3 regions of the Streptomyces lancefieldiae genome follow, and region 2 is predicted to be linked to each of the others. Evidence: predicted binding sites of a transcription regulator. Region 2 holds the regulator's gene; each other region holds the start of a gene.
What was found. The regulator HrcA, encoded in region 2, represses chaperone genes, less so after heat shock. The targets are predictions, from matches to a motif close to TTNGCACTCNGNNNNNCNGAGTGCNAA.

Region 1 (7,101 bases), on a different contig from region 2:
TCCGTGACGTCCGCCTCGCGCACCTCGATCAGCTCACCGAGCCCCAGCGCGTCGGCGTTGGCACGGGCCGCCGCGGCGGTCGCCGGGTCCCGGTCCACGGCCAGCACCCGGATCCCGGCGCGCGCCAGCGCGATCGCGTCGCCGCCGATCCCGCAGCACAGGTCGGCGACGGAGGTCACGCCGAGGGCCGTCAGCCGCTCGGCCCGGTACGCGGCCACGCTCGCCCGCGTCGACTGCTCGACCCCGTTGGGCGTGAAGAACATCCGCCCGGCGTCCCGCGCCCCGAACTTCACCGCCGCCCGCTGCCGCAGCCGCGCCTGCCCGAGCGCCGCCGACACCAGCTCGGCGGGATGGGTGCGGCGCAGCCGGGTGGCGACGGCCAGCTCCCGCGCGGGATCGGTTTCGCGCACCTCGTCGAGGAGGGCGCGGCCTTCGGCGGTGAGCAGGGCGAGGAGGGCGTCGAGGTCGTTCACGCGGTCATTGTGGGCCAGTCGGTGGATGGTGCGCCTCCGGCGGGTGTCGCACGGGATCCGGCGGCCGGGGACTGCGAGGATCCGGCACCATGCGAGTAGTACTACAAAATGACAAAAGTCGGTCGTTCCGTCACGGAAATCGATCAATCAGGTCGTTTCGGGTGACCTCCCGCCCCCTGGCGCGCGGCGTCCTCGCCGTCCTCGCCGCCGCCGCCCTCGCCTCCGGCTGTGCACCGGACGCCTCCGGCGCGCGGGGCGCCCCCGGCCCGCAGCCCCTGGAGGCACCACCGGCCCGCGCGCTCGACTCCTACGCGTCCGAGCTGCGCGCGGCACACGCCGCCCGGGCCGCCGCCGCCAGGCGCTGGCGGCTGAAGGAGGTCCCCCTGGCGGCACCGCCGCCCCCCGCGACGAAGCCGGAGATCACCGCGCGCGAGGGCTTCGAGGTGGAAGGCCAGGAGGACCTCCCGCCGGTCTTCACCACCGTCCCGACCGAGAAGAGGATCGTCTTCCTCACCATCGACGACGGCGCCGAGAAGGACCCGGCGTTCCTGCGCATGATGAGCGAGCTGAGGATCCCGTACACGGTCTTCCTCACCGACCAGGAGATCAAGGACGACTACGGCTACTTCACGAACATGCAGGCGCGCGGGATCACCCTCAACAACCACACGCTGAGCCACCCCTACCTCCCCGGCCTCTCCTACGAGGAGCAGGAGCGGGAGATCTGCGGCATGCAGGACGTGATCGAGGAGCACTACGGCACGCGCCCCACCCTCTTCCGCCCGCCCTTCGGCAACTACAACCGGGACACCCTGCGCGCCGCGAAGGCCTGCGGCATCGAGTACGCGCCGATCTGGAGCGAGGAGGTCTACGTCGACCACTGGGAGTACCGCGAGTGGGACCAGGAGCTGCACCCGGGGGACATCGTCCTCACCCACTTCCGGGGGCGCGACGAGTGGGGAGGCGCGATGACCGACATGGTCCGCCGGTTCCTGGACAGGGTCACCGCCGAGGGGTACGCGGTGGCCCGGCTGGAGGACTACCTGTGAGGCGGGGGCGGTTCCGGCCGGCCGGGGCCGCCCTGGCCGCCGTACCGCTCGCCGTACTGCTCGCCGGGTGCGCCCAGCTCGCCGGCCCCGCCCACCACCCCGCGGCCCAGGAACCCGTCCAGGGCAGCGGCCAGGGGCAGGGCCTGCCGCCCGTCGTGGACCACGTCCGCACCACCGACCGGGTCGTCTTCCTCACCTACGACGACGGCGCCGAGCGCGACCCCCGCTTCACCGGCCTCGTCCGCGAACGGCGGATCCCGGTCACCCTGTTCCTCACCGACACCGTCGCCGGGCCGGCGTACGGCCACTTCGCCCGGCTGCGCTCGGTCGGCGCGAGCCTGCAGAACCACACCCTCGACCACCGCTCCCTGCGCGGTCTGCCCTACGCCGGTCAGCGCGCCGAGATCTGCGGCCAGCAGGGCAAGCTCACGTCCCGTTTCGGCGTCCGCCCCCACCTCTTCCGCCCGCCCCACGGCACGTACGACACCACGACGTTGCGCGCCGCCGCCGACTGCGGCAGCGCGGCGCTCGTCCTGTGGCGGGCGACCCTCGACGCCGACGGTGAACTCACCTACACCCGCGGCGACCACCGCCTGCACCCCGGCGACATCGTGGCCGTCGACCCCGACCGGCCGACGGGCATCGGTCTGAGCACGCGCACGGCACGTCTGCTGGAGGAGATCGAGGAGCAGGGGCTGAGGGTGGGACGCCTGGAGGACTACCTCTGAGCCCTTGATGCCGGCGGCGTCCATCAGCCCGTCCGGCGCTCGCGGACGCGGCCGTTCAGGCCGAAGGCGGGGGCCCGGGGGCGGCGGCCCCCAGCGCCGCCCACACCCACGCCGGGTGCACCACGGAACGCGCGGCCACCCGAAAACTCCGCCGACGCGCCGCCGGGATTGGCACTCCGCTTGACCGAGTGCTAATCGCGGTCATAGTCTCGGCTCTGGCACTCCCCACTGGAGAGTGCCAACACAGCGACGGGCAGGTCCGGCACCCGCGACGACGGATCGACCTGGTCGCCACCTCAGACAGTTAACCCCGTGAGATCTCCGAAGGGGGAGGTCGGATCGTGACGACCGCCAGCTCCAAGGTTGCCATCAAGCCGCTCGAGGACCGCATTGTGGTCCAGCCGCTCGACGCCGAGCAGACCACGGCTTCGGGCCTGGTCATTCCGGACACCGCCAAGGAGAAGCCCCAGGAGGGCGTCGTCCTGGCCGTGGGCCCGGGCCGCTTCGAGGACGGCAACCGTCTTCCGCTCGACGTCTCCGTCGGTGACGTCGTGCTCTACAGCAAGTACGGCGGCACCGAGGTGAAGTACAACGGCGAGGAGTACCTCGTCCTCTCGGCCCGCGACGTGCTCGCGATCATCGAGAAGTAAGTCGGGCAGTAGTCGACTCACCTCGACGCACACAGCTCAGCAACTGCGCCCCTGGCCCCCGCGACCTAAGAAGCCGGGCGCGAGGGGCGCAGTCAGTTTTCCCCTAGATTTCCGAGAGGGCTCACGCTCCCATGGCGAAGATCCTGAAGTTCGACGAGGACGCCCGTCGCGCCCTCGAGCGCGGCGTCAACAAGCTCGCCGACACGGTGAAGGTGACGATCGGCCCCAAGGGCCGCAACGTCGTCATCGACAAGAAGTTCGGCGCCCCGACCATCACCAACGACGGTGTCACGATCGCCCGCGAGGTCGAGATCGAGGACCCGTACGAGAACCTCGGCGCCCAGCTGGTGAAGGAGGTGGCGACCAAGACCAACGACATCGCTGGTGACGGCACCACCACCGCCACCGTCCTGGCCCAGGCGCTGGTCCGCGAGGGCCTGAAGAACGTCGCCGCCGGTGCCTCCCCGGCGCTGCTGAAGAAGGGCATCGACGCGGCCGTCGCCGCCGTGTCCGAGGACCTCCTCGCCACCGCGCGCCCGATCGACGAGAAGTCCGACATCGCCGCCGTGGCCGCGCTGTCCGCCCAGGACCAGCAGGTCGGCGAGCTGATCGCCGAGGCCATGGACAAGGTCGGCAAGGACGGTGTCATCACCGTCGAGGAGTCCAACACCTTCGGTCTGGAGCTGGACTTCACCGAGGGCATGGCCTTCGACAAGGGCTACCTGTCGCCGTACTTCGTGACGGACCAGGAGCGCATGGAAGCCGTCCTGGAGGACCCGTACATCCTCATCAACCAGGGCAAGATCTCCTCCATCGCGGACCTGCTGCCGCTGCTGGAGAAGGTCATCCAGGCGGGTGCCTCCAAGCCGCTGCTGATCATCGCCGAGGACCTCGAGGGCGAGGCCCTCTCCACCCTCGTCGTCAACAAGATCCGCGGCACCTTCAACGCCGTCGCGGTGAAGGCCCCGGGCTTCGGCGACCGCCGCAAGGCGATGCTGCAGGACATGGCCGTCCTCACCGGCGCCACGGTCATCTCCGAGGAGGTCGGCCTCAAGCTCGACCAGGTCGGCCTGGACGTGCTCGGCACCGCCCGCCGCATCACCGTCACCAAGGACGACACCACGATCGTCGACGGTGCCGGCAAGCGTGACGAGGTCGAGGGCCGCATCGCGCAGATCAAGGCCGAGATCGAGAACACGGACTCCGACTGGGACCGCGAGAAGCTCCAGGAGCGCCTCGCGAAGCTGGCCGGCGGCGTGTGCGTGATCAAGGTCGGCGCCGCCACCGAGGTGGAGCTGAAGGAGCGCAAGCACCGTCTGGAGGACGCCATCTCCGCGACCCGCGCCGCGGTCGAGGAGGGCATCGTCTCCGGTGGTGGCTCCGCCCTGGTCCACGCCGTCAAGGTCCTGGAGGGCAACCTCGGCAAGACCGGCGACGAGGCCACCGGTGTCGCGGTCGTCCGCAAGGCCGCCGTCGAGCCGCTGCGCTGGATCGCCGAGAACGCCGGCCTCGAGGGCTACGTCATCGTCTCCAAGGTGGCGGAGCTGGAGAAGGGCAACGGCTACAACGCCGCCACCGGCGAGTACGGCGACCTGGTCAAGGCCGGCGTCATCGACCCGGTGAAGGTCACCCGTTCCGCCCTGGAGAACGCCGCCTCCATCGCCTCCCTCCTCCTCACGACCGAGACCCTGGTCGTCGAGAAGAAGGAAGAGGAAGAGCCGGCCGCCGCGGGCCACGGCCACGGCCACGCCCACTGAGCGCAGCGCATCAGCTGAACGGTGCCCAGCCCCCGCAGGGGGCTGGGCACCGTTCGTTTTCCGGGGCACCGGCTTTGCGCCCGCCCCGTCGGTCAGGTGGTGCTCGGCAGGGCGTGCGCGAGGAGGGTCTCCGCCGCCGTCCGCGCGTGCCGGCCGTACTCGGCGTCGTCCAGCACCATGGCTCGACTGGCCGCCCCGTCCGCGAGGGTGACCAGCTGTTCGGCGAGCGCGGCGGGCTCGCGACAGCCGAGCTCCGTCACCAGCGCGGTGACCAGCCGTACCATCCGCAGTTTCTGTTCGCGGGCGTAGGCGTGGACCGCGCTCCCCGGGTCGGGGAACTCCGCCGCGGCATCGATGAACGGACACCCGCGCACCGGGGCCGCGTCCGGCACGGGCTGGACGAACAGCCCGAGGATGCGCTCCCGCGGGGGGATGTCCTCGCGGGTCAGCACGCTTTCCAGCGTGGCCCCCGACGAGGCGAGGTCCTGGAGGTGAGCGACCACCAGGTCGTCCTTGGTCCGGAAATGCGCGTAGAGCGTCCGCTTGGACACCGGTGCTTCCTCCGCGACCTGCTCCATCCCGGTCGCGTTGATCCCCTGGGTCGCGAACAGCCGGGCGGCGGCGGCCAGGATGCGCTCCCGTCCGCCACGTCCTCGCCCCTGGGATGCCGTAGTCGTCGTACTCACGCATTGAGTATACGTCCGCGTTTACTTCGAGGGTGAGGGCCTGCTAGTCTCCGACCGTCCGACTATGTAAACGGAACCGTTTACATTCGCTGTCGTCGAGGAGCCCTTCATGAGCCTGCTGGTCCCCACCGAGCTGAGTGGCTGTGCGGAGAAGCTGATACGTGGCCGTCACGCGACCCGCGCGTTCCGTCCGGAAGCGGTGCCCGAGGACACGCTGCGCGCGATCTTCTCGCTGGCCGGCGCCGCACCGTCCAACTCCAACGCGCAACCCTGGCGGGCCGAGGTGGTCAGCGGCGCCTCACGTGAGCGCCTGGCGGACGCCCTGCAGGCGGCCCACGCCGAGAAGCGCGTCTCCGTCGACTTTCCGTACTCCGAGGACATGTACGCGCAGGAGCACCAGGCGCGCCGGGCAGCGTTCGGAGCCCAGCTCTACGGAACGCTCGGCATCGGTCCTGACGATCACGCGGCGCGGGCGGCCTACGACGCGGAGAGCCTGCGCTTCTACGGCGCGCCGCACGCCGCGTTCCTGTTCGTCACCGGTGACGGCGGGGCCCGGCTGGCCGCTGACGTCGGTGCCTACCTGCAGACACTGCTCCTGGCGATGACCGCGTACGGCGTGGCGAGTTGTCCGCAGGGGCTGCTGAGCTTCTACGCCGACACGGTCCGCGCCGAACTCGGCGTCGCCGGGGGACGGCTGCTCGTGGGCGTCTCCTTCGGTTACGCCGACGAGGCGGCGCCGGTGAACCACGTCACGACCGAACGGGCCGCGCTCGAAGCGGTCACGGCCTTCCACGGTTAGTCGCGCCACAGACGCGCGCCACTGTGCCGCGCCGCCTAGGGCGGGCTGACCGCCCGAACCGTGATCAAGGAAGTGGTGTCTCTGCCCGTCCCACCGTGAATACTGTCCCGAACCGTCGACACGCTGGGATGAACATGACCACCACCAGACTTCTGGGCCCCGCCCTCGTCACCGCGCTCCTGGCCTCGGTCACCGCCTGCGGGGCGTCGTCCGCGCCGGACGACGCCCCGGCGGACGCCGCACCCGCCTCGGCGAGCGCCGGGACACCTCGTGCGGCGAACCACCGGCCGGTCACCGCCGGCATGCCCGACGTCATCGGCGGCAACGCGGGGCGCGCGCAGGAGCAGATGGGCTCCGAGACCGACATCACCTTCGAGGACGCGAGCGGACAGGGCCGTCCCGTGGACGACCCGGCCGAGTGGAAGATCTGCGCGTCCCGGCCGGGGCCGAACCAGCAGATCACCGACTACCCGGTGGTCTTCGGCGTGGTGAAGGTCGCGGAGAACTGCGAGGACGCGCCGCCGGAGTGAGGCGTCCGGCACTCCGGCGGGCCCCCTACTGCGGCCCGTACTTCCGCCCCGTCCGCGAGGAGATCCCGCCCAGCATCCCCCGCGGCACCAGCTTCGCCGCGCCCATCAGGGCCTTGTAGCGGGGGTCGGGGACCGACAGGGACTTGCCGCGGGACAGGTCGGCGAGGGCCGCCGCGACCAGTTTGTCCGCGTCGAGCCACATCCAGTTCGGGATGTTGTCCGTGCCCATCCCGGCCCGCTGGTGGAACTCCGTACGCACGAAGCCGGGGCACAGGGCCATCAGGCGTACGCCGCTGCCGGCCAGGTCCTTCGCCACGCCCTGCGTGAACTGCACGACCCACGCCTTGGAGGCGCCGTACGTGCCGCGCGGGACGAACGCCGCGACCGAGGCCACGTTGACCACGCCGCCGCGCCCCCGCGCCCGCATCG
Region 2 (7,101 bases):
GCACCGGCGGCGTCCTCGCCTCCCGTGACAACTACGCCGAGACCCTGACCGACGAGGTCCGCCTCGCCCGCAAGGTGCTCGGCGACGACCCCCGCGAGGTCCGCACGGTCTTCGTCGGCGGCGGTACGCCCACCCTGCTGGCCGCCGACGACCTGGTCCGGATGCTGCGCGCGATCCGCGACGAGTTCGGCCTCGCGGCGGACGCGGAGGTGACGACGGAGGCCAACCCGGAGTCCGTCGACCCGGCGTACCTCGCCACCCTCCGCGAGGGCGGCTTCAACCGGATCTCCTTCGGCATGCAGAGCGCCAGGCAGCACGTCCTGAAGATCCTGGACCGCACCCACACCCCGGGCCGCCCCGAGGCGTGCGTCGCCGAGGCCCGCGCGGCCGGCTTCGAGCACGTCAACCTCGACCTGATCTACGGCACCCCCGGTGAGTCCGACGACGACTGGCGGGCCTCGCTGGACGCGGCGCTCGGCGCCGGCCCCGACCACGTCTCCGCGTACGCCCTGATCGTGGAGGAGGGCACCCAGCTCGCCCGCCGCATCCGGCGCGGTGAGGTGCCCATGACCGACGACGACGTCCACGCCGACCGGTACCTGATCGCCGAGGAGGCGTTGTCGGCGGCGGGCTTCGACTGGTACGAGGTGTCGAACTGGGCCACCTCCGAGGCCGGGCGCTGCCTGCACAACGAGCTGTACTGGCGGGGCGCCGACTGGTGGGGCGCGGGACCGGGCGCGCACTCCCACGTGGGAGGTGTGCGCTGGTGGAACGTGAAGCACCCGGGGGCGTACGCCGGGGCACTGGCGGCGGGGAAGTCGCCGGGCGCCGGACGCGAGATCCTGACGGACGAGGACCGGCGCGTGGAGCGCGTCCTGCTGGAGCTGCGGCTCCGCGAGGGCGTGCCGCTGTCCCTCCTCCGGGAGGAGGGCCTCGCGGCGTCGCGCCGCGCGCTGTCCGAGGGCCTCCTCCAGGAGGGGCCCTACGAGGAGGGGCGGGCCGTGCTGACCCTGCGGGGTCGGCTGCTGGCGGACGCGGTGGTGCGGGACCTGGTGGACTGATCACTCGGGCGAGTGAATCGGCGCGGAACGAGGGTTCGGACCCTAACCTGGTTCGTAGGCTGCCGCCGACAGTACGCGGCGGATGTGGAGGGCCACGGAGATGACCGCTGTGGACGAGCGCGGGATGACCAAGTACTTCGAGGAGCTCGAGCCTCCCGAGGGCGTGAAGGTCGAGCTTCTCCGGGGGGTCATCGTGATGATGGCCAGCCCTGACATCGTGCACAACATGATCGTTGCCGATGTGCAGGACCAGATCCCACGGCAGCGTTGGTCCCGCCTGCAGACCCAGGACGTCGACATCCTCGACGAGGCGAGCGAGCCGGTGCCGGACTTGGTTGTTCTGCCACGTGATCTCCTGCCCGAGTCCGGGCGCCTGCTGCCCTGCCCGTCGGTCACGATGGTCGTGGAGGTCGTCTCCAAGTCCAGCGTCCACCAGGACTACGTCACCAAGCGGTCGATCTACGCGGCGGGGAAGATCCCCGTTTATCTCGTGCTGGACCCGATCATGGCCCAGTGCGTCCTGCTGACGAAGCCCGCAGGCCGGGGGGAGGACGCTGATTACCGGAGTCAGGAGGTCATCAAGTTCGGAGACCGACTGCCGCTGGAAGCCTTGGGAATCGAACTGGACACCAGTGACTTCGGCACCTTCCCCGGCGTCAGGCCCCACCGCTACCCGTGACGAAGTCGATCAGCTCCTCCACCCGCCCCAGCAGCTCCGGCTGGAGATCCTTGTACGAGTGGACCCGCGCCAGGATCGCCTGCCAGACCGCCCCGGTGTTCTCCGTCGGCCACCCCAGCGCCCGGCACACCCCCGTCTTCCAGTCCTGACCGCGCGGAACACGCGGCCAGCCGTCGATCCCCAGGGACGACGGCTTCACCGCCTCCCAGATGTCGATGTACGGGTGGCCCACGACCAGCGCGTGCTCACTCGTCACCGCCTCGGCGATCCGCCACTCCTTCGATCCCGGCACGAGGTGGTCCACCAGGACCCCCAGCCGCGCGTCCGGGCCCGGCGCGAAGTCGGAAACGATCGACGGCAGGTCGTCCACGCCCTCCAGGTACTCCACGACCACGCCCTCGACGCGCAGGTCGTCGCCCCACACCTTCTCGACCAGCTCGGCGTCGTGCCGGCCCTCCACGTAGATGCGGCCGGCGCGGGCCACGCGCGCGCGTGCGCGGGGGACGGCGACCGAACCGGACGCCGTCCGCGTGGGGCGCGCGGGACCCGAGGCGGGCCTCACCAGCGTCACCACGCGCCCCTCCAGCAGGAAGCCGCGCGGCTCCATCGGGAACACCCGGCGTTTGCCGAAGCGGTCCTCCAGGGTCACCGTGCCCGCCTCGCAGTCGATCACCGCGCCGCAGAACCCGGTGCCGGGCTCCTCGACCACCAGACCGGGGTCGGCCGGGACCTCGGGTACCGGCTGCGGTTTCTTCCACGGCGGGGTCAGGTCGGCGGAGTACTGGCGCATTCTCCTGACGATACGAGGAACGCGCGCACCGTGATCAGCGCGACACGCCGAACCGGGCGGCCAGCGCGTCCCGTTGGGCCCGCACGAACGCCGCGTCCACCACCGCGCCGTGCCCGGGGACGTACAGCGCGTCCTCGCCGCCCAGGTCGAGCAGCCGGTCGAGAGCGGCCGGCCAGTGGGACGGTACGGCGTCGGGGCCCGCCTGCGGTTCGCCGGACTCCTCGACCAGGTCCCCGCAGAACACGATGTCCGGGTCGCCCGGCACCAGCACCGCGAGGTCATGACCGGTGTGCCCGGGGCCCACGTCGGCCAGCAGCACCTGCCGACCGCCGCCCAGGTCGAGCGTCCACTCGCCGCGCACCTCGTGGCGGACCGTGACGAGGGCGTCCACGGCCTCCGCCGCGAGCCGGACGTCCAGGCCGTTGGCGACCGCGTCCGCCCGCAACGCCTCCCCGCCCCTCCCCAGTACCGCGGCGACGCCCACCGACCCGAACACCTCCGCGCCCGCGAACGCCGCGGCGCCGAGAACGTGATCGAAGTGCGGGTGGGTCAGCGCGAGATGCGTCACACGGTGACCGGCGAGCTCCTGCGCCCGCACCCGCAACCACCCGCCCTCGCGAAGGCTCGCCCCGGCGTCGACCAACAGCGCGGCCTCCGTGCCGACGACCAGCCCCGCTGTGCAGTCCCACACCGGCAGCCGGCACCGCCCCACCCCGGCCGCCAGTCGCTCCCACCCCAGGTCTTCCCAAGTCACCGTCACAACGGCGACGCTAGCGCCGGGAGGGCCCCGGGCACGACGGCGGCGCCCCGGCCTTGCCGGGGGCGTACCCCACGGCCGTACACTGGGCCGGGGAAGTCTGGCACTCGCACACGCAGAGTGCCAGGGAGAACACCGGGCGGACGACTTCTGGAGGTGCGCGATGCTCAGTGAACGCAGGCTGAAGGTGCTGCGCGCCATCGTCCAGGACTACGTCGGCACCGAGGAGCCGGTCGGCTCCAAGGCCCTCACCGAGCGGCACAACCTCGGCGTCTCGCCGGCCACCGTGCGCAATGACATGGCGGCCCTGGAGGACGAGGGGTTCATCGCCCAGCCGCACACCAGCGCCGGGCGCATCCCGACCGACAAGGGCTACCGGCTCTTCGTCGACAAGCTGGCCGGCGTCAAGCCGATGACCGCGCCCGAGCGGCGTGCCATCCAGAGCTTCCTGGAGGGCGCCGTCGACCTCGACGACGTGGTGGCCCGTACGGTGCGGCTGCTCGCGCAGCTCACCCGGCAGGTCGCCGTCGTGCAGTACCCGTCGCTGACCCGCTCGACCGTGCGGCACGTGGAGTTGCTCTCCCTGGCGCCCGCGCGCCTGATGCTCGTGCTGATCACGGACACCGGGCGGGTCGAGCAGCGGATGGTCGACTGCCCGGCGCCGTTCGGTGAGTCGTCCCTCGCGGACCTGCGTGCGCGGCTCAACAGCCGGGTCGCGGGCCGTCGTTTCTCGGACGTGCCGAGCCTGGTCGAGGACCTGCCGGAGGCCTTCGAGGCCGAGGACCGCGGTACGGTCTCCACCGTGCTCTCCACTCTCCTGGAGACGCTGGTCGAGGAGAACGAGGAGCGGCTGATGATCGGCGGCACCGCCAATCTGACCCGCTTCGGGCACGACTTCCCCCTGGTGATCCGGCCGGTTCTCGAGGCGCTGGAGGAGCAGGTCGTGCTCCTCAAGCTGCTCGGCGAGGCGAAGGATCCGGGCGTGACCGTCCGTATCGGTCATGAGAACGCCCACGAAGGACTCAACTCAACGTCCGTCGTGTCGGTGGGCTACGGTTCGGGCGGCGAGGCGGTTGCCAAGCTCGGCGTGGTCGGACCGACCCGCATGGACTACCCGGGAACGATGGGAGCGGTACGCGCAGTGGCACGGTACGTCGGACAGATCCTGGCGGAGTCGTAGGTGGCCACGGACTACTACGCCGTACTCGGCGTGCGCCGCGACGCTTCCCAGGACGAGATCAAGAAGGCGTTCCGGAGGCTCGCCCGCGAGCTGCACCCGGACGTCAACCCCGATCCGAAGACCCAGGAGCGGTTCAAGGAGATCAACGCCGCCTACGAGGTGCTGTCGGACCCGCAGAAGAAGCAGGTCTACGACCTCGGTGGTGACCCGCTCTCGCAGGCCGGCGGCGGTGGCGCGGGCGGCTTCGGCGCGGGCGGCTTCGGGAACTTCTCGGACATCATGGACGCGTTCTTCGGCACGGCGTCGCAGCGCGGGCCGCGCTCGCGCACGCGCCGGGGCCAGGACGCGATGATCCGCATCGAGGTCGAGCTGGACGAGGCCGCGTTCGGTACGACCAAGGACATCCAGGTCGACACGGCGGTCGTCTGCAACACCTGCAACGGCGAGGGCGCGGCGCCGGGCACGAGTGCCCAGACGTGTGACATGTGCCGCGGTCGCGGTGAGGTGTCGCAGGTCACGCGGTCCTTCCTGGGGCAGGTCATGACCTCCCGCCCCTGCCCGCAGTGCCAGGGCTTCGGCACCGTGGTCCCGACCCCGTGCCCGGAGTGCGCGGGCGACGGCCGGGTCCGCTCCCGGCGCACGCTGACCGTGAAGATCCCGGCCGGTGTCGACAACGGCACGCGGATCCAGCTCGCGGGTGAGGGCGAGGTCGGCCCCGGCGGCGGCCCCGCCGGTGACCTGTACGTCGAGATCCACGAACTGCCCCACTCGACCTTCCAGCGCCGCGGCGACGACCTGCACTGCACGGTCACCATCCCGATGACGGCGGCGGCCCTGGGCACGAAGGTGCCGCTGGAGACGCTCGACGGCATGGAGGAGATCGACATCCGCCCGGGCACCCAGTCCGGCCAGTCGGTCCCGCTGCACGGCCGCGGCGTCACCCACCTGCGCGGCGGGGGCCGGGGCGACCTCATCGTCCACGTCGAGGTGATCACCCCGACCAAGCTCGACCCCGAGCAGGAACGCCTGCTCCGGGAGCTCGCCAAGATGCGCGGCGAGGAACGACCCCAGGGGCAGTTCCAGCCTGGGCAGCAGGGGCTGTTCTCCCGGCTGAAGGACGCGTTCAACGGGCGTTGATGCGGTTGCCCGGCGGGTGTCGTCGGTGTGTCGTGCGCGGTGGTCGGGTGGTCTGCCGGGGGTCCGGGGGTTGGCCCCCGGGTGGTGTGGTCAGCCCGGGCAGCAGGGGCTGTTCTCCCGGCTGAAGGACGCGTTCAACGGGCGGTGACGTGGGGCGGTGCCAGGGGCTTCTCGATGGGGATGCTCCTGGCGTATGCCGACGGAAGCCCGGTTTCGGACTTGTTCGGAGGACGTGACACCATGCGGTCATGTCCTCCGCACTGACCGATCTTTTCCCTCACCCGATCGTGCAGGCGCCCATGGCGGGCGGCGTCTCCGTGCCGGGGCTCGCCGCCGCCGTCTGCGAGGCGGGAGGGCTGGGATTCCTGGCCGCCGGGTACAAGACCGCGGACGGGATGTACCAGGAGATCAAGCAGCTGCGGGGCCTGACGAACCGCCCCTTCGGCGTCAACCTCTTCATGCCGCAGCCGGAGACGGCCGACCCCTCCGCCGTGGGCGTGTACGCCCACCAGCTGGCCGGTGAGGCCGCCTGGTACGAGACGGAGCTCGGCGACCCCGAGTGCGGCCGGGACGACGGATACGACGCCAAGCTCGCGGTGCTGCTGGACGACCCGGTGCCGGTGGTGTCGTTCCACTTCGGTGTCCCGAGCCGTGAGGTCGTCGACTCCCTGCACCGCGTCGGCACCTTCGCCCTGGCCGCGGCGACCACCGCGGAGGAGGCCCGGGCCGTCGAGCGGTCCGGCGCCGACGCGGTGATCGCGCAGGGCGCCGAGGCCGGCGGACACCAGGGCACCCACCGGGACCACCCGGAGACCGGCGGCGTCGCCGGCACCGGACTGCTGTCGCTGGTCGCCCAGGTCCGGGAGGCGGTGAGCCTGCCGATCGTCGCCGCCGGCGGCATCATGCGCGGCTCCCAGATCGCCGCGGTGCTCGCGGCCGGCGCGAGCGCGGCCCAGCTCGGCACCGCCTTCCTCGCCACCCCCGAGTCCGGCGCGCACGCCCTGCACAAGGACGCGCTGACCAACCCCCTCTTCGTCCGCACCGAGCTGACCCGCGCCTTCTCCGGCCGCCCCGCCCGCGGGCTGGTCAACCGCTTCCTGCGCGAGCACGGCCCGTACGCCCCCGCCGCCTACCCGGAGGTGCACCACCTCACCGCACCGCTGCGCAAGGCGGCGGCGAAGGCGGGCGACGCGCAGGGCATGGCGCTCTGGGCGGGACAGGGCCACCGGATGGCCCGGGACCTGCCCGCCGGGCAGCTGGTCGAGGTACTGGCGGCCGAACTCGCCGCCGCCGGGACGGCGTTGTCGGAGTACGCGACGGGAGGCACGGGCCGATGACGGCACCGGTGTTCGTGGTCGACTCCCTCCAGCCGGGGGACCTGGCCGCGGGGGAGTACGTCCTGGACGGCGCCGAGGGGCGGCACGCCGTCTCCGTGAAGCGGCTGCGGCCCGGTGAGGACGTCGTCCTCACCGACGGACGCGGCCGCTGGGCCGAGGG
Region 3 (7,101 bases), on a different contig from region 2:
GTGCGCGGCTCGAAGCCGTCGGCGCCCCGTTCGAACTGGGTGAGGGAGGGCCGGACCAGATGGCCGCGGGCCAGCCGGAGCTGTGCGGTGCGGTAGATCGCGGCGGACATGCGGCCCAGGGCCTGGCCGTCCTGGTGCCGGTGCCGGCGCACACCGACGTCGACCTGCGCGAGGGCGTCCAGGCCCACCAGGTGCAGGGCGTCGACCAGCATGCCGAGCTCGACGCCGTAGCCGACGGGGAAGGGGAGCTGTTCGAGGAGGGAGCGGCGGGCCGCGTACTCGCCGCCGAGCGGCTGGACGAAGCCGGCCAGCCGGGGCCAGTGCATGTTGAGCAGCGGGCGGGCCATCAGTTCCGTGACCCGGCCGCCCTGCCCGGCCGCGTCCGTGCCGCGGGCCGGCCCGTCGGACACCGTGAGCGGGCGGTCGTACATGGCCTTGACCAGCTGCACGTCGGGCTCGGTGAGCAGCGGGCCCACGATCCCGGAGACGAAGTCGGCGCGGAAGTCGCGCAGGTCGGCGTCGACGAAGCAGACGATGTCGCCGCGGGTGACCAGCAGCGAGCGCCACAGCACCTCGCCCTTGCCGGGCACGGCCGGTATGCGCGGGAGGATCGCGTCGCGGTGCACGACGCGCGCGCCCGCCGCCGCGGCCACCGCCGACGTGCGGTCGGTCGACCCGGAGTCCACGACCACGATCTCGTCGACGAGCGGGATCCGGCCCATCAGGTCCCGGCGGATCACCGTGACGATGTCGCCGACCGTCGCCTCCTCGTCGAGGGCGGGGAGCACCACGCTGACCGACTGTCCCGTGGCGTGCTTGGCACTCAGGATCCGCTGGATCGGCCGGTCCGCGGCGGACCAGGAGCGTGCGTTCAGCCAGCGCTCGACTTCTTCCAGCACGGTCGGTGGCTCCTTTGTGATCCATCTCGCGGTACGGACGACTATCTCAAGTGTCCTGGCCTTCGGTTACAGTCTTGAACAACGCGGAGGACCCCCGCATGCCGGGGTCGCCGCGCGCACAACCGAAAAACAACCACATACCGCTCATCCAGAGGGGCAGAGGGATACGGCCCGATGAAGCCCCGGCAACCCTCCAGTCGGTTCTTGTCACACGGACGTGGCGAGGCTCCCGACTAGGGAAGGTGCCAAATCCGTCTCACGGCGAGATGCGTCGTGAGGAAGATGAGGAGAAAGGGCCTCGCCTCACATGGCTGTGCAGACCGTCGAGAGCACCACCGACACCGACGACGCCACCCCCACCGCTTCCCCCGCCTCCCCTGTCGACCTGGGGCCCGCCACGGCGCTCTCCTGCCGGGAATGCGGTCACCGCGTACCGCTCGGCCCGGTCTTCGCCTGCGAGGAGTGTTTCGGCCCGCTGGAGATCGCCTACGACTTCTCGGCCTACGACACCGAGGAACTGCGGCAGCGCATCGAAGCGGGCCCCGCGAACATCTGGCGTTACGCGCCGCTGCTGCCCGTCCCCGCGGACGTCGCCGACAAGCCGAACATCAACCCCGGCTGGACCAAGCTGGTCAAGGCCGACAACCTGGCCCGCGAGCTCGGCGTCACCGGCGGCCTGTACGTCAAGGACGACTCCGGCAACCCGACGCACTCCTTCAAGGACCGTGTCGTCGCCCAGGCCATCGAGGCCGCCCGCGCCTTCGGCTTCACCACCCTCTCCTGCTCCTCCACCGGCAACCTCGCCGGTGCCGTCGGCGCCGCCGCCGCCCGGGCCGGCTTCCGCTCCTGCGTGTTCATCCCGCACGACCTGGAGCAGGGCAAGGTCGTCATGGCCGCCGTCTACGGCGGTGAGCTCGTCGGCATCGAGGGCAACTACGACGACGTGAACCGCTTCTGCTCCGAGCTGATCGGCGACCCGGCCGGCGAGGGCTGGGGCTTCGTCAACGTCAACCTGCGCCCGTACTACGCGGAGGGTTCAAAGACCCTCGCGTACGAGATCTGCGAGCAGCTCGGCTGGCGGCTGCCCGACCAGATCGTCGTCCCGATCGCCTCCGGCTCGCAGCTCACGAAGATCGACAAGGGGCTGCAGGAGCTGATCGGGCTGGGCCTGGTCGAGGACAAGCCGTACAAGATCTTCGGCGCCCAGGCCGAGGGCTGCTCGCCGGTGTCCACCGCCTACAAGGCGGGCCACGACGTCGTACGCCCCCAGAAGCCGAACACCATCGCCAAGTCCCTCGCGATCGGCAACCCGGCCGACGGCCCGTACGTCCTCGACATCGCGCGCCGCACCGGCGGTGCCGTGGAGGACGTGACGGACGAGCAGGTCGTCGACGCCATCAAGCTGCTCGCGCGCACCGAGGGCATCTTCGCCGAGACGGCGGGCGGGGTGACGGTCGGCGTCACGAGGAAGCTGATCGAGAACGGCGTGCTGGACCCCTCGCTCACCACGGTCGTCCTCAACACCGGGGACGGCCTCAAGACCCTCGACGCGGTGGCCGGCACCGGCCTCACCGCCACCATCCGCCCGAACCTGGACTCCTTCCGAGAGGCTGGCCTCGCATGAGCGTGACCGTCCGCATCCCGACCATCCTGCGCACCTACACCGGCGGCAGGGCCGAGGTCGCCGCCGAGGGCGCGACCCTCGGGGAGGTCATCTCCGACCTGGAGAAGAACCACACCGGCATCGCCGCCCGCGTCCTGGACGACCAGGGCAAGCTGCGCCGGTTCGTCAACGTCTACGTCAACGACGACGACGTCCGCTTCGAGCAGGGCCTTCAGACCGCGACCCCGGACGGCGCGGGCGTCTCCATCATCCCGGCGGTCGCCGGCGGCTGATACGCCTCGTGGCGCGCATTGCCCTCTCCGTAAGAGAAGCGGAGAGGGCAATTCCATGTGATTGAGCGCGGTAGAGTTGGGGAACGCGCCCCTGACCGCGTGATCGGGAGCCCTGAATTCCTGCCGCCCGTCCGAACAGTTGTAGCCAAAGTGTGGGCGTATTTCGCGGCTTTTGTTCCCTTTGTGTACCCCGACTTGACACGAATTCAGGCGAATTCTCGCCATATTCCCGACCGGGTGCGTCCAGATTTCTCGTCCGATTGACCTGTTGCAGAGGGCAGTTGGACAGATACATTCAGCCGCGGTCGACGCGTTCCGGCGCACGCCCCCAGTCGTGGGGGGTGAGGTCTGACCCGGGTCCGCGAAGTGCGGATCTGTGCAAGGGCCAGTAATAGGGGAGTTAGGCATGGCTCAGGGCACCGTCAAGTGGTTCAACGCGGAGAAGGGGTACGGCTTCATCGCGGTCGACGGTGGTGCGGATGTTTTCGTCCACTACAGCGCGATTCAGATGGACGGCTACCGCACCCTCGAAGAAGGCCAGCGGGTCGAGTTCGAGATCTCGCAGGGTCAGAAGGGCCCGCAGGCCGACATGGTTCGCCTCAGCGCCTGAGACGCGCGGCCGACAGCAGGCGAGCGGTCTTCTCCGAAGGGCCCGTACCTCCCGGGGTACGGGCCCTTCGGCCTGCCCGGACCCGGCACCCCCGGCGTTCGCGGGTGGCTGAGCGCCCCCGCTGATCCCCGGGAGGCGCTTGCGCCCACCCGTCACCCGACCACCGCCCCTCAACGAGCCCGCTTCGCGGGCGCACCTTGTGCCCACCCGTCACCCGACCACCACCCCTCAACGAGCCCGCTTCGCGGGCGCACCTTGCACTCGGACGGGGCGAGTGCTAATCATTGGCGTTAGCACTCTGAAGGTGAGAGTGACAACGAAGGACCGGGTCGGTGAGGCCCGCAGGCCGGGTGGGGAAGGAACCACGAGGCAGGCGAGCCGTCCGTCGCGGGCGCGGGCGCGGTCCGAAGGAATCACCCCCAGTCCTGGAGGGACCACTTCACATGGCCAAGATCATCGCGTTCGACGAGGAGGCGCGGCGCGGCCTCGAGCGCGGCATGAACCAGCTCGCGGACGCCGTCAAGGTGACGCTCGGCCCCAAGGGCCGCAACGTCGTCCTCGAGAAGAAGTGGGGCGCCCCCACGATCACCAACGATGGTGTCTCCATCGCCAAGGAGATCGAGCTCGAGGACCCGTACGAGAAGATCGGCGCCGAGCTGGTCAAGGAAGTCGCCAAGAAGACGGACGACGTCGCCGGTGACGGTACGACCACCGCGACCGTCCTGGCCCAGGCCCTGGTCAAGGAAGGCCTGCGCAACGTCGCGGCCGGCGCCAACCCGATGGCCCTCAAGCGCGGCATCGAGAAGGCCGTCGAGGCCGTCTCCGCCGCCCTGCTCGAGCAGGCCAAGGATGTCGAGACCAAGGAGCAGATCGCCTCCACGGCCTCCATCTCCGCCGCCGACACCCAGATCGGCGAGCTCATCGCCGAGGCCATGGACAAGGTCGGCAAGGAAGGCGTCATCACCGTCGAGGAGTCCCAGACCTTCGGTCTGGAGCTGGAGCTCACCGAGGGTATGCGCTTCGACAAGGGCTACATCTCGGCGTACTTCGCCACCGACATGGAGCGTATGGAGGCGTCGCTCGACGACCCGTACATCCTGATCGCCAACTCCAAGATCGGCAACGTCAAGGACCTGCTGCCGCTCCTGGAGAAGGTCATGCAGTCGGGCAAGCCGCTGCTGATCATCGCCGAGGACGTCGAGGGCGAGGCCCTGTCGACCCTGGTCGTCAACAAGATCCGCGGCACCTTCAAGTCCGTCGCCGTCAAGGCCCCGGGCTTCGGCGACCGCCGCAAGGCCATGCTCGGCGACATCGCCATCCTCACGGGCGGCGAGGTCATCTCCGAGGAGGTCGGCCTCAAGCTGGAGAACGCCACGCTCGACCTGCTGGGCAAGGCGCGCAAGGTCGTCATCACCAAGGACGAGACCACGATCGTGGACGGCGCCGGCTCGGCCGACCAGGTCCAGGGCCGCGTCAACCAGATCCGCGCCGAGATCGAGAACAGCGACTCGGACTACGACCGCGAGAAGCTCCAGGAGCGTCTGGCGAAGCTGGCCGGCGGCGTGGCCGTCATCAAGGCCGGTGCCGCCACCGAGGTCGAGCTCAAGGAGCGCAAGCACCGCATCGAGGACGCCGTTCGCAACGCGAAGGCGGCCGTCGAGGAGGGCATCGTCGCCGGTGGTGGCGTGGCCCTGCTCCAGGCCTCCCAGGTCTTCGAGAAGCTGGAGCTCACGGGTGACGAGGCGACCGGCGCCAACGCCGTGAAGCTCGCCCTGGAGGCCCCGCTGAAGCAGATCGCCGTCAACGGTGGTCTCGAGGGCGGCGTCGTCGTGGAGAAGGTCCGCAACCTCCAGGTCGGCCACGGTCTGAACGCCGCGACCGGCGAGTACGTCGACATGATCGCCGAGGGCATCATCGACCCGGCGAAGGTGACCCGCTCTGCCCTGCAGAACGCCGCCTCCATCGCCGCGCTGTTCCTCACCACCGAGGCCGTCATCGCCGACAAGCCGGAGAAGGCCGCCGCGGCCGGTGCTCCGGGCGGCATGCCGGGCGGTGACATGGACTTCTGATCGACCCCTGGTTGATCACTGTCCTTTCGTTCCGAGGGCGGCACTTCCTGTTCCGGCTGGTCCGGCAGGGGGTGCCGCCCTCGGGCGTTTCCCATGGTCCTCGCCGGCCGATTCGACGCGCTCGCCCCGTACGGCGAGGCGTCGCCGCGGACCCTCGGCCGAGCGCGGTGCGCACCACGGCGTAGGGTCCACAGATCACCAACTGGTGTACGTCCAGCGGCAACCAGCGAGGAGTGATCGATGAGCACGACCGAACCCGTGGTGCGCACCGTTGCCGGTGCGGTACGCGGACGGACCGAGGACGGTCTGACCGTCTTCCGCGGCATCCCGTTCGCCGAACCGCCGGTGGGCCCGGCCCGGTTCGCCGCCCCGCGTCCCGTCCGCGCCTGGGACGGCGTGCGCGAGGCCCACGCCTTCGGCCCGCCGCCCCCGCAGGACCTGGGCATCGCGGGCACCACCGGCGTACTCGACGCCCCCGTGGGCGACGACTGGCTGACGGCCAACGTCTGGACCCCCGCGCCCGACCCGGCCGCCCGCCGCCCCGTGATGGTGTGGATCTACGGCGGTGCCTACAAGCTCGGCCACGCGGGCAGCCCCGGCTACGACGCCCGTCGCATCGCCGAGGACGGCGACCTCGTCGTCGTCACCTTCAACTACCGCGTCGGCATGGAGGGTTTCGCCCGCATCGAGGGCGCCCCCGCCAACCGGGGCCTGCTCGACCAGGTGGCCGCGCTGGAGTGGGTGCGGGACAACATCGCGGCGTTCGGCGGCGACCCGGACCAGGTCACCGTCTTCGGCGAGTCGGCGGGCGCCGGCTCGATCGCCTCCCTGCTGGCCATGGACCGCGCGGCCGGGCTGTTCCGGCGGGCCATCGCCCAGAGCGTGCCGGGCACGTTCTTCTCGGACGAACTCGCCCGGGACATCGGCACCGCCCTCGCCGCCGAGGCCGGCCTGCGCCCGACCGTCGCCGACCTGTCGGACGTGGCCCCGGACCAGCTCGTCAAGGCGGGCCAGACCCTGTCCGCGAAGATGCCCCGGTACGTCGACCGCTGGGGCCGGGCCGCGCCGACGGTCACCCCGTACGCGCCGGTCGTGGACGGCGAGATCCTGCCGGTCACGCCCTGGCAGGCGCTCGCGTCCGGCGCGTCCCGCGACGTGGACCTGGTCGTCGGCCACAACCGCGACGAGTTCCGCCTCTTCGTTGCCATGGCCGGCCAGTTGGGCCAGATCACGGACGAGCGTGCCACGTCGGCCCTGCGCCTCTTCGGGCCCGGCCCGGACGGCGAGCGGGCCTACCGTGCCGCCTTCCCCGGGGCGTCCCCCGGTGAGCTGTACGAACGCGTCCAGACCGACTGGCTGTTCGCCATGCCGTCCCTGCACCTGGCCGAGGCCCACCTCGCGGGCGGCGGCCGGTCCCACGCCTACGAGCTGACCTGGCCGGCCCCGGGCAACGGCGGCGCCCTCGGCGCCTGCCACGCCCTGGACCTCCCCCTCCTCTTCGGCACCTACCAGGCCGACCTCGGCGCCCTCCTCTTCGCCGGTGCGGAGCCGTCCCCGCAGGCGCTGGCCCTGTCCTCCCGGTTCCGGGCCGCGTGGACGTCCTTCGCGCGCACGGGCGACCCCGGCT

Region 1: groES (co-chaperone GroES) is a predicted target of HrcA. The motif match lies at 2,419-2,445, and genes of this name have one in related genera.
Region 3: groL (chaperonin GroEL) is a predicted target of HrcA. The motif match lies at 3,660-3,686, and genes of this name have one in related genera.

Annotation. Positions count from the first base shown of each region.
Region 1 is NZ_JAVRFH010000006.1:109,561-116,661, forward strand. Features, by position in the region: gene RM812_RS08175 (class I SAM-dependent methyltransferase) at 1-473, opposite strand, end outside; gene RM812_RS08180 (polysaccharide deacetylase family protein) at 563-1,522, shown strand; gene RM812_RS08185 (polysaccharide deacetylase family protein) at 1,519-2,250, shown strand; gene groES (co-chaperone GroES) at 2,592-2,900, shown strand; gene groL (chaperonin GroEL) at 3,032-4,657, shown strand; gene RM812_RS08200 (TetR/AcrR family transcriptional regulator) at 4,750-5,343, opposite strand; gene RM812_RS08205 (nitroreductase) at 5,453-6,142, shown strand; gene RM812_RS08210 (hypothetical protein) at 6,277-6,672, shown strand; gene RM812_RS08215 (SDR family NAD(P)-dependent oxidoreductase) at 6,698-7,101, opposite strand, start outside.
Region 2 is NZ_JAVRFH010000019.1:55,277-62,377, forward strand. Features, by position in the region: gene hemW (radical SAM family heme chaperone HemW) at 1-1,061, shown strand, start outside; gene RM812_RS19855 (Uma2 family endonuclease) at 1,162-1,740, shown strand; gene RM812_RS19860 (DUF3097 domain-containing protein) at 1,718-2,530, opposite strand; gene RM812_RS19865 (MBL fold metallo-hydrolase) at 2,565-3,290, opposite strand; gene hrcA (heat-inducible transcriptional repressor HrcA) at 3,451-4,467, shown strand; gene dnaJ (molecular chaperone DnaJ) at 4,468-5,604, shown strand; gene RM812_RS19880 (nitronate monooxygenase) at 5,853-6,941, shown strand; gene RM812_RS19885 (16S rRNA (uracil(1498)-N(3))-methyltransferase) at 6,938-7,101, shown strand, end outside.
Region 3 is NZ_JAVRFH010000032.1:57,848-64,948, reverse strand. Features, by position in the region: gene RM812_RS26885 (glucosyl-3-phosphoglycerate synthase) at 1-899, opposite strand, end outside; SAM riboswitch class I at 1,041-1,188, shown strand; gene thrC (threonine synthase) at 1,207-2,523, shown strand; gene RM812_RS26875 (MoaD/ThiS family protein) at 2,520-2,795, shown strand; gene RM812_RS26870 (cold-shock protein) at 3,202-3,405, shown strand; gene groL (chaperonin GroEL) at 3,849-5,474, shown strand; gene RM812_RS26860 (carboxylesterase/lipase family protein) at 5,715-7,101, shown strand, end outside.